DNA from 3 places in the Lysinibacillus sp. Ag94 genome. Region 2 is predicted to be linked to each of the others. Evidence: riboswitches for the same ligand, from Rfam matches in the RefSeq annotation. Region 2 holds a riboswitch; each other region holds the start of a gene.

Region 1 (3,286 bases), 2.0 Mb from region 2:
CCTAGCAATACAAATCCTATACCTGTAATTGCTCCTCCAATGACAGTGATGATTCCTTCGGCATTTGGTATCAAAGTAGCCAAAGCAAAAACGAGTGTTCCTACTATTAAGCACAATCCACCCATACGAGGAAGAATGCCTTCTTTCATCACTGAAATTCCAAATAGAATCATACCTAAAACGAAAAACAATGGTCCAACTGAATATATAATGCCTGAAACGCCTTCATCAAAAATAGGCTTTACATTCACCCCAGAAACACCTGCTATTTCTACAAATACAACTGCTGTTACACAAGTAGTACCAATCAGACCCAACAACATTCCTAGATTACCCAACAGCCCATTTTTTTTACCCTGCGCTTCAAATAATCCTATAAAAGCAAAGCTAAGACCTAAGTGACCAAATAAAACTAAGCTTTGCCCAAAAACAGTTCCATTATCTGCTTCCCCTAATAGGTTAATCAAATGTCCGATTCCTAAGAATAAACCAGATATAACACTTGCGAATCCTCCGACAGATCGAAATAAAAGTATGGGTTGCATTATTTACATTCCTCCATTTTATGAATTCACCTCTTATGTTTAAGTTTACACAAAATAGGTTTATATTCCAATAGTTCTTAAATTAACCACAATTCCGATGTTTTAATATGAATTTCTTATTGTAGTTGAACACAAGTTAACCAACACTATTGAACTAACCTGCCCGTTCGTTGAATAGCAACAATCTTTTCGAAAACAGCCAAAACAAAAACCCTTCACTCATGTGAAGGGCTTAATCATTATGATTTTCGTTGCATTAATTGAGGTGCTGCCGTAAATAGCAGAACACCGGCAATTGCTGTTAAAATTGTTGCTGGTAGCATATATGTTCCATTATAGATGATTGAATAAATCCACGCATTTTGATCGCCTGCATACTCTGCGAAAAATACAGCGCCACCAATGGTATGTGCTGCATAGCGTAAAAAACCTGCTAATACAGTTCCTGAAATAATATAAAGCGCCATTTTCTTTTTGTTTAAATTTTTTGCAGCCTCAAGCACCGGTCGACGTACAACGGCCGCTAAGCCAACTACTGTAAAGGCAACACCATAATCAAGTATTCCTTGTAGCCAATGCACAATTGTAGCACCAAACATTGTTTGCATTACACCAATGAGTAAACCGGTTGTCATGCCTGGAATAAGGCCCCAGCGGAATGCTATTAAAATTATTGGTACCATCACTAGACTAACAGAGCCGCCTTGTGCCCATACTTTAAAGGAAACCTGATCGAGCACAAGGCCAATCGCTGCGAATATTGCAATCTCCACAAGCATTAACAGTTTTTTATTGTCCATAAATATTCTCTCCTTTGTTCCGATGTAGGATACAAGAGCAGGAATAGAAATCAGTTGGCAAATATGTCCCTATCCGACATTAAAAAGATAAAAAACGATGCCAGGACAGAGCCTCACATCGTAAAAGTGTCGGTTTCTATCCACAATCCCTACGCAAGTGTTAACTTACAGGTTCGAAGAGTCAAGGCATTACGTGCCCAGTCTCAGCTGACATCATCAGCTCCCCTTGTGGTCGTACATCTTAATTTGATTGAACAACCTCATTGTACGCAAACACTGTTATGATTACAACCTCTTCCACATTTTTTTTGAAACTTTAACGTTTTTCATGCGTAAATATTAAAAAAGGAGGTACTACTATGGAGAACCAAAAAATATTATCTGCCTTTAGTTATCTCAGTATTTTATTTGCACCCTTTATTGTGCCATTAGTCGTTTACTTTGTGACAAAAGATAGCGACGTAAAGAGGCACTCTATTCGAGCACTAATATCACATTTAATCCCAGTCGCATTCGGTATAATTTTCTTTGCAGTCTTTATTTTCTCAACTTTATCATTCAACACTAATTTTGATCTAAATTCAGATAGTAATAATTTTCTTATCATTTGGTTTGTTTCATTCGCAATTTATATTCTCGTTTCATTAGGAGTCGTTATTTGGAATATTATTCAAGCTGTTCGGGTGGTCCGATAAGTTTCATCTTAACCTCTCCTTGAACACATAGTACTTAAGGAGCTGTTATTTTGTGAAAGTATCTAAAGTTGTTAAAACCGCTGTAAAATTAGCACCTATCGTCATCCCCATTGTCAAAAAAGTAATCGCTGCAAAAAAAGGAACAAATCCTAACGTAACTAAAAAAAAATAACAACAAGGCGTATTTCCAACAAACGGAGATACGCCTCTTTGTTATTTTACTTCAAAATATGTTTGACTATGACCGTTCATTGCTTTTTCAACATGCAACACAGCAGGCATTGTAGCTTTTAACTCCGCAACGTGAGAAATGACGCCAATCATACGTCCGGAATCTTGTAAGTCAATAAGCGTATCAATCGCCTTATTTAATGCTTCTTCATCGAGAGAACCGAAGCCCTCATCAATAAACATCGTTTCAATACGGATATTACCTTGAAAGCTTTGAATGACATCTGCCATCCCAAGGGCAAGACTTAAAGACGCATTAAACTTTTCTCCCCCTGATAATGTTTTGACATCTCGTAATTGATCTGTATAAGCATCATACACATCGAGTCCCAGCCCACTTTGCTTGGCATGCTTTTCTAAACGATCTGAACGTCGTAGCTCAAATTGACCGTTGGATAAATGATAAAGTCGAACATTTGCCGCCTCTGTAATTTTATCTAAATAATTGATTTGAATATAACGCTCAAAAGACAGCTTTTTCACATTCTGTCCATTTAACATTGCATAGAGCTCCTTTACTCGCCCCGCTTCTTTCTCAAGTAAATGAATCTCCTGTTCGGTCTCCTCAACCTTTTTGATAAAGTTTGCACAAGCCTTTGCAAATCCTTCCATTTGTTGCAATACTTTAAAAGCTTCCTCATATGTGACACGAAGCATCTCTAACTTTTCTTCCATGGTCGTTAAATCTTGCTTCTCTTGCCCTTTAAGATGCTTCTCCCCCTCAGTAATTTGTACTTGTAATGTGTGGATTTGTAGTGCATATTCATGGCAAGATTTCCGTAAAGCTTCTATTTGCAACGCGCTCCGCTTCCCAGCAGCAAATTCATCATAGCTTTCAAACCCTGCTTCCTTCATACTCACTGAAAATTGCTCGCGTTTTTCATCCATTTTCAGCTTTAATTCCTGAAAAGCCTGTTTCGCTATTTCTGCGGTCATTCTAGCATTATGTGCGGCTTCCTTGGCAGATTGCAAATTTTGCTGGCTATTATTCCACGCAGTTTGTAATGCAAGCTTT
Region 2 (3,286 bases):
CAATTTCCTCTGACAACTTCAAATTTTCTCCATTTAGTATCACTTCCAAGATTTGTCCTCCTAACTAACTGATATTTGAGATCGATCAATGCGAAACGCAGAAAGAAACTGTTCATCTTCCACTTGACCTGTAAGCAACTGGGCTGTGAGTTTGCCAGTAAGCGGGCTTAATAGAATTCCGTTTCGATAGTGTCCGGCAGCTACAAATAGCCCCCTAATAGTAGGATGCTCGCCAATATAGGGAATCCCATCAGCTGTCTGCGGCCTAATTCCTGCCCACACCCGTTCCCACGGGGCATCTTTCAGCTGGGGAATCAGCTTCACGGCTTGCTCAATCAAGGTAGCAATTCCTCCAGCCGTTACTTGTTTATCAAACGTATTTTCCACGACTGTGGCCCCAATGTAAATTTCGCCATTTCGCTTAGGAACAAAATAACAGCGTTTATCTGAAAAAATCGACCTGTGAACGATCGGCTTATTCGGCTTTACAGAAAAACATTCTCCTTTCACAGGATAAACGGTCAAGTTGATTCCCGTATTTTTCATTAAATCGGCAGCCCAGGCGCCGGTAGCGACAACGACCTGTTCACAATAGAAGGCTCCCGCTGATGTGTATACTCCTTTGACAACGCCGTTTTCATAGATAAAAGAAAGAACCTCTGTATTTTCGCGGATTTCTGTACCAAAATGCTCTGCAGCTTTTGCGAAGGCAAGTGATAATTTTGCAGGCTGCACATGGCCGTCATTTGGAAGGAACATAGCACCGGCAACAGTTGGTGCTAATGCAGGTTCCATTTCTCTTACTTGTGTTGCATCGAGCCATTGGATGCCGGAATCCCAGTTCTGCTGGAACAATACCTGACTTTTTAACGCTGTAGCTAATTCTTCCGTTTCTGCAATTTTTAACATGCCTTTATTCACAAATTCGATATCGATCCCCGTATATGTCAGTAATTCGTTAGTGATGGAGGGGAACATCGCCTGGCTTTTTAATGCCAACTGGAAAAATGGACCGTCGTGTTCCATTTCCGCCTGTGCTGCCAGCATACCTGCTGCTGCACTGGAGGCTTCATTGGCCAAAGTTCCTTTTTCAAGAATGACGACTTTTTTTCCTAGTTTAGAAAGTTGATAGGCAATGGAAGAGCCATTAATTCCTCCCCCGATAATGGCAACATCAAATGTATTTTTCACTCAACACATCTCCATTTTAACTTCTTTTTGATAGCTTTTTATTGCAGATAGAGGATCATCGGCGTTTAAAACGCCTGACATCACAGCAATACCGTCGGCCCCGCTGTTTATTACCTGTTTAGTATTTTCAGGAGCAATACCGCCGATTGCAATAACAGGAATATCTAGTGAACCAGTAAGCTTTTTTAATTCCTCTAAACCCCTTGGTTCCAATCCTGGCTTTGATTGGGTAGAAAAAATATGACCATATATCACATAGTCGGCTCCCAAGCGTTGAACCTTTTTTCCTTCTTCGACCGAGTGAATGGAACAGCCAACCGTCAATTGAGGAAAGTTGGCTTTAATCATAGATGCATTCAAACTATGATAGGCTAGTTGGACTCCTTCCACACCTGTAATAACGGCAACGTCTACCCGGTCATTAATGATTATTTTGGATAACGGAACGCCAACTCGGGAAAGCAGGTTGACTGCTTCATATAATTCTTTTGCCGTCATTTGTTTTTCACGCAAATGGATAGCGTCGGCATATGGATGGATGTCTGCTAAAATTTCACTTAGTTGTTCCATTGGCATTTTTCCATTAGAAATGAGATGAATCGCTTTTGATAATAGAGTAATGGGGGTCACCTCTTTAAGACTTACCCGCCTTTCAAATGTAGGATGCAAAAAAGCCACTTTCTTTTTGGTAAAGAAAGTGGCTGGAGATGAAAAGGACAAATTTCCGTATACCACTTCCCTACGCTGGCATTAACCAGGTCAGGTTCATAGAGTCCCGAAGTTACACTTCAATCTCAGCCTTTACAAAGGCACCCCTAGCGGATAAGTTATTTATTTTATTTAATTTATTTCCAATATTAGCACTATTCATGAAGATGTCAATCATTATGAATAGATTACTAGGGGTTCCATTTATTTGGCTGGGGGAAAAATGAATTTACAGAATGGGAGAATCAATATGAGACGTCAATTCAGCAATAACTAAATTGCTATGGGGGAAGAATATTCATGGGCTATTCAAATAAGACTCCGCTTAAAGCAAAGAGTATTGCATGCGCTTGAAGAGTATGTTGTAAGTACAAATTTTGTTAATTCTCTTTTGAAATATAATTGCTTACAAAAGTTGCTAGAGCTAGATGAATTCAATGAACAGTATATGTTTCTACTGTTAGAATTCTTAATTGAGCAAAATAAAAAACAGGATTGTTTAAAATGCTTTGAAATTATACAGATTAGCTGAAATAGGTTTATCTGTTCGGAGAGAATTAATAAAAGATATAACGAATACTTGGCAACTATATAGATTTCTAGCAGTCCCAAATATTAATATTTCTAATTCATTTTCATTCAGATGGAAAAAGTCATGGTTGCCACGAACTTAATTGAAAGTAGTATAAACACCCCGTAGTAGTTATTATATCTAACATCTACGGGATATTTCTCTAAATAATAAGAGTGTCAGTCTATTCTATCCGCTCTTTTAAGATAAGGCTTAAATGATATTGGATAATCTTTAGTTTTCTTATACATTTCGATTATACAAGCTGCTAATTGTTGAATACCAAGTTCTATTTTCTTTTCCTCTACTTGTGAAATACTTAGTCGGATTGCTTTCTTAAATGCTGACTCATCACATTCGTATATAGTAGAATATGAATTTTTTAAGACATCGCCCATGTTATGAATATAAAAGGTTGAAACTATACACTAGTGTCGGTATAATCTGACATATAAACGACAATAGTGTATAGTTTTTTAGGTGCATTTTGTCACTCATTAAGGAGGTGGCTTATGGCTCCAAAAGTTAGTGAAGAATATAAAAAAGAACGAGAGAAAGAACTGATAGAAGCGGCTAAGAAGGTGTTTATCGAGAAAGGTTTTGTTCACACAACTATGCAAGATATTATGGACAAAGCTGGAATATCCAGAGGTGCATTGTATAGCTATTTCAATAATATTAATCATGTTTTTATCGAAGTTTTAAAATATGATGACCAGAAAGACATTCAATATTTTGTGCCATCTGATGAAGGCCTACTTTGGCCACAATTAAAAAGCTGGATTGAAGAACAGCAAATTTATATTGAGGCAATTG
Region 3 (3,286 bases), 430 kb from region 2:
TAAGCGTACATCTACACGTTCACATGCAGCTTCGAATGGTCAGGATTTTGCAATGAAGGATTCCGATTATTTATTATATGAAGCAAATTTAAATACACAGCATCATCTACTGTTATTCACAAATCGAGGCAATTATATTTATCAGCCTGTCCATGAACTACCTGATATTCGCTGGAAGGATCTTGGTCAGCATATTTCAAGTATTGTACCGACTGGGGAAGATGAATCTATTATTGCTGTATACGGTTTTGAGACTTTCGAACAGGCAAATACGTATATTTTAACAGCTACGAAGGATGGACAAATTAAACGCTCACCTTTAGCTGATTATGCTGTTACACGTTATTCGAAGCCGATCAAAACGATGAATGTTAAGTCAGGCGATGAAATGATTTTTGCAGACATCGTGACAGACGAAGCAGAATTAATGTTAACGACAGATACTGCCTATGCAATTCGTTTCCCAATAGAGGAATTGCCAGTAACGGGTGTTAAAACAGGCGGTGTGAAAGGGATTACGCTGAAAGACGGCGAAGCCTTAGTTGGCATCAATGTTTTACCGCCAAATGCTACTGCATATGTTGCGATTGTGACACATCGCGGTGCGGTGAAAAAAATGAATGTTGCCGAGGTAGAGATGACGAGTCGTGCAAAACGCGGCTTAAAAGTGTTAACAGAATTAAAGGCGAACCCACATCGTATCGTGGCTGTAGTAAAGGTTGCAGATGAGGAACAGCTAACAATCGAGACGGAAAAGGGTGTGCAAGAGATTCTTGACGTACAAGCATTAACTCGAGCAGATCGCCACTCCAACGGTTCCTTTAAAGTAGACATTGCTACTGACGGTGCCATTTCACATGTCTTCACGATCAAAAAAGAAGAGAAATAAATTAGTTTTCTAGCCCAGTTCCTTGTGAGAGCTGGGCTTTTTTTACCTAATTGAAACCATTGAGCTCGGATATATATGGAGCATTGTATGATGCGCTTTATATAATAGAAAAGTCGGTTGAAATCTGGTTTGGTCGATGCTCATTTAATTGCGACGTTTAGAATGCTAGATCTTTTTCTTTGCTATTTTTCATCATTAGTAAGAAATTTTATGTAATTTGTTTCCATCGTCAATATAAAAGCTCTCCCAAAGGTGATTTTTACAAAGAAAAGAACATGGCGTTATTCAACAAAAGGAATTGAAGGAAGGCATAGAGCTTTATAAAATTATATTAGCAGCGCTTTTACGCAAATAGAGCCTTGTCATTTCCGGATAGATATGGGTATAATAATCACGAAAAGTTCATATGGGAAAGAATGTAGGGGGGCTGGTGTTGCCAGCTGAGATTGTGTCCGATAGACACTGACCCTTTGAACCTGATTTGGCTCGTACCAGCGTAGGGAACATCTATTCAAAAAGAAAATTTTTGATATTGATAGTAAAACGTCTGGGAGGAATCCTAGGCGTTTTTTGTTTTCAGATTTTTGTTGTATACACAGACCGTGAACGCTTTCTTCTGGTAAAGACATTCATTCATGAACATTTCACACTACTTACTTGGAGGATTAAGCATGAAAAAATGGTTATTGGTCCTAATGGCTGCACTTTTCACATTAGTGGGCTGTAGCGAAAAAGAGGCTAAAAAGGATGCTAAAGGATTAACAAAAGTATCGGTTGTTCTAGATTGGACACCGAACACAAATCATACCGGTTTATATGTAGCGGAAAAACTTGGCTTCTTTAAGGAACAGGGTTTAGATGTAGATATAATATTACCCGGCGAGGCGGGAGCAGATCAGCTTGTGGCGTCTGGCAAGGCTCAGTTTGGCGTAAGTTATCAGGAAGGGATTACACAGGCACGTGTGCAAGATGTACCTTTAGTATCGATCGCGGCGATTATTCAACATAATACTTCTGGCTTCGCATCCATTGCATCAAAAGGCATTACGTCACCGAAGGATTTTGAAGGTAAAACTTACGGTGGCTGGGGGGCACCACTTGAAAAGGCAGTACTGCAATCACTAATGCAAACAAAAAATGCAGATATTAATAAATTAGATATTGTCAATGCAGGCGATATAGATTTCTTCACAATGATGAAAAAAGATATTGATTTTGCGTGGATTTATTATGCATGGACAGGTATTGAAGCAGAACTGCGTGGCGAAAAACTCAACATGCTATATTTAACAGATTATAGTGATCAGTTAGATTACTACACACCTGTACTTGCTACAAATGAAAAAATGATTAAGGATGATCCTGAGACGGTAAAAGCATTTGTCGCTGCTGCAGCAAAGGGCTATGACTATGCAATAAATCACCCTAGTGAGGCGGCTGATATTTTACTAGAAGCGGTACCTGATTTAGATAAGAACCTTGTGCATAAAAGTCAGGAATGGCTAGCAGATAAGTATCAAGACGACGCAGCACAATGGGGCGAGCAAAAGCTAGCTGTCTGGGAAAATTACGCGAAATGGATGGCGGACAATAAAGTTTTAGAGGGCGAATTTAACGCAAAACAAGCATTTACAAACGACTTTTTACCGAAAAAGGAGACAAAGTAACATGGCAAACTCATTAATAAGTGTACAAATTATCCCGAAAACTGAAAAATATGAGGATGTGATCCCGTTTGTCGATGCAGCGATTGCGGTTATCGACGCATCAGGGGTGAAATATGAAGTTCATCCATTAGAAACGACAATGGAAGGTGAGCTAACGACTTTACTACAAATCATTGAAAAAATGAATGACAAGATGATCGAGCTTGGCGCTATTAATGTCATTACGCAAGTGAAAATTTTATATCAGCCATCCGGTATTACAATGAATACACTAACGGAGAAATACAAGTAATGAGGCAGGCTTTCAAACAAGGAAGGACGATAATTTTTATCGCCTTCCTCTTATTCATATGGGAACTTATTGTCCGTTTTGCAGATGTGCCACATTGGCTATTGCCCACACCAAGTGCCATTTTGAAAGAAGGCTTTCAATCGTATGAGACGTTTGTGCCACATGCTATAGCGACTGTTCAATTGGCACTTCTAGGCCTTGCCATTGGAATAATGTGTGGGCTAACGGTTGCTGTGCTATTACATCGTTTTACGCTTGTGCGGGAGCTATTTTATCCTATTCTTATTATGTCACAAAATGTCCCAGTGCTCGTTCTAGCACCACTCTTAATCATTTGGTTTGGCTTTGGTTTATTGCCAAAGCTCATTATTATTTGTCTTGTGTGCTTTTTCCCCATTGTTATTTCCGCAATGGATGGCTTCCGTCAAACTTCACCTG

What was found. A riboswitch is a leader RNA that binds a small molecule or an ion and turns the genes downstream of it on or off. The one in region 2 is predicted to bind thiamine pyrophosphate.
Region 1: linked by a shared signal. The riboswitch ahead of thiT (energy-coupled thiamine transporter ThiT) and the one ahead of tenI (thiazole tautomerase TenI) in region 2 are both predicted to bind thiamine pyrophosphate.
Region 3: linked by a shared signal. The riboswitch ahead of MY533_RS11325 (ABC transporter substrate-binding protein) and the one ahead of tenI (thiazole tautomerase TenI) in region 2 are both predicted to bind thiamine pyrophosphate.

The regions. Positions count from the first base shown of each region.
Region 1 covers NZ_CP096780.1:4,016,723-4,020,008, forward strand. The annotation lists gene MY533_RS18965 (hypothetical protein) at 1-545, opposite strand, end outside; gene thiT (energy-coupled thiamine transporter ThiT) at 785-1,345, opposite strand; TPP riboswitch at 1,474-1,582, opposite strand; gene MY533_RS18975 (magnetosome magnetite crystal formation protein family) at 1,705-2,040, shown strand; gene MY533_RS18980 (SbcC/MukB-like Walker B domain-containing protein) at 2,254-3,286, opposite strand, start outside.
Region 2 covers NZ_CP096780.1:2,020,376-2,023,661, forward strand. The annotation lists gene thiS (sulfur carrier protein ThiS) at 1-43, opposite strand, end outside; gene thiO (glycine oxidase ThiO) at 61-1,191, opposite strand; gene tenI (thiazole tautomerase TenI) at 1,192-1,911, opposite strand; TPP riboswitch at 1,911-2,018, opposite strand; gene MY533_RS09210 (TetR/AcrR family transcriptional regulator) at 2,983-3,286, shown strand, end outside.
Region 3 covers NZ_CP096780.1:2,453,115-2,456,400, reverse strand. The annotation lists gene parC (DNA topoisomerase IV subunit A) at 1-889, shown strand, start outside; TPP riboswitch at 1,300-1,409, shown strand; gene MY533_RS11325 (ABC transporter substrate-binding protein) at 1,561-2,556, shown strand; gene MY533_RS11320 (thiamine-binding protein) at 2,558-2,848, shown strand; gene MY533_RS11315 (ABC transporter permease) at 2,848-3,286, shown strand, end outside.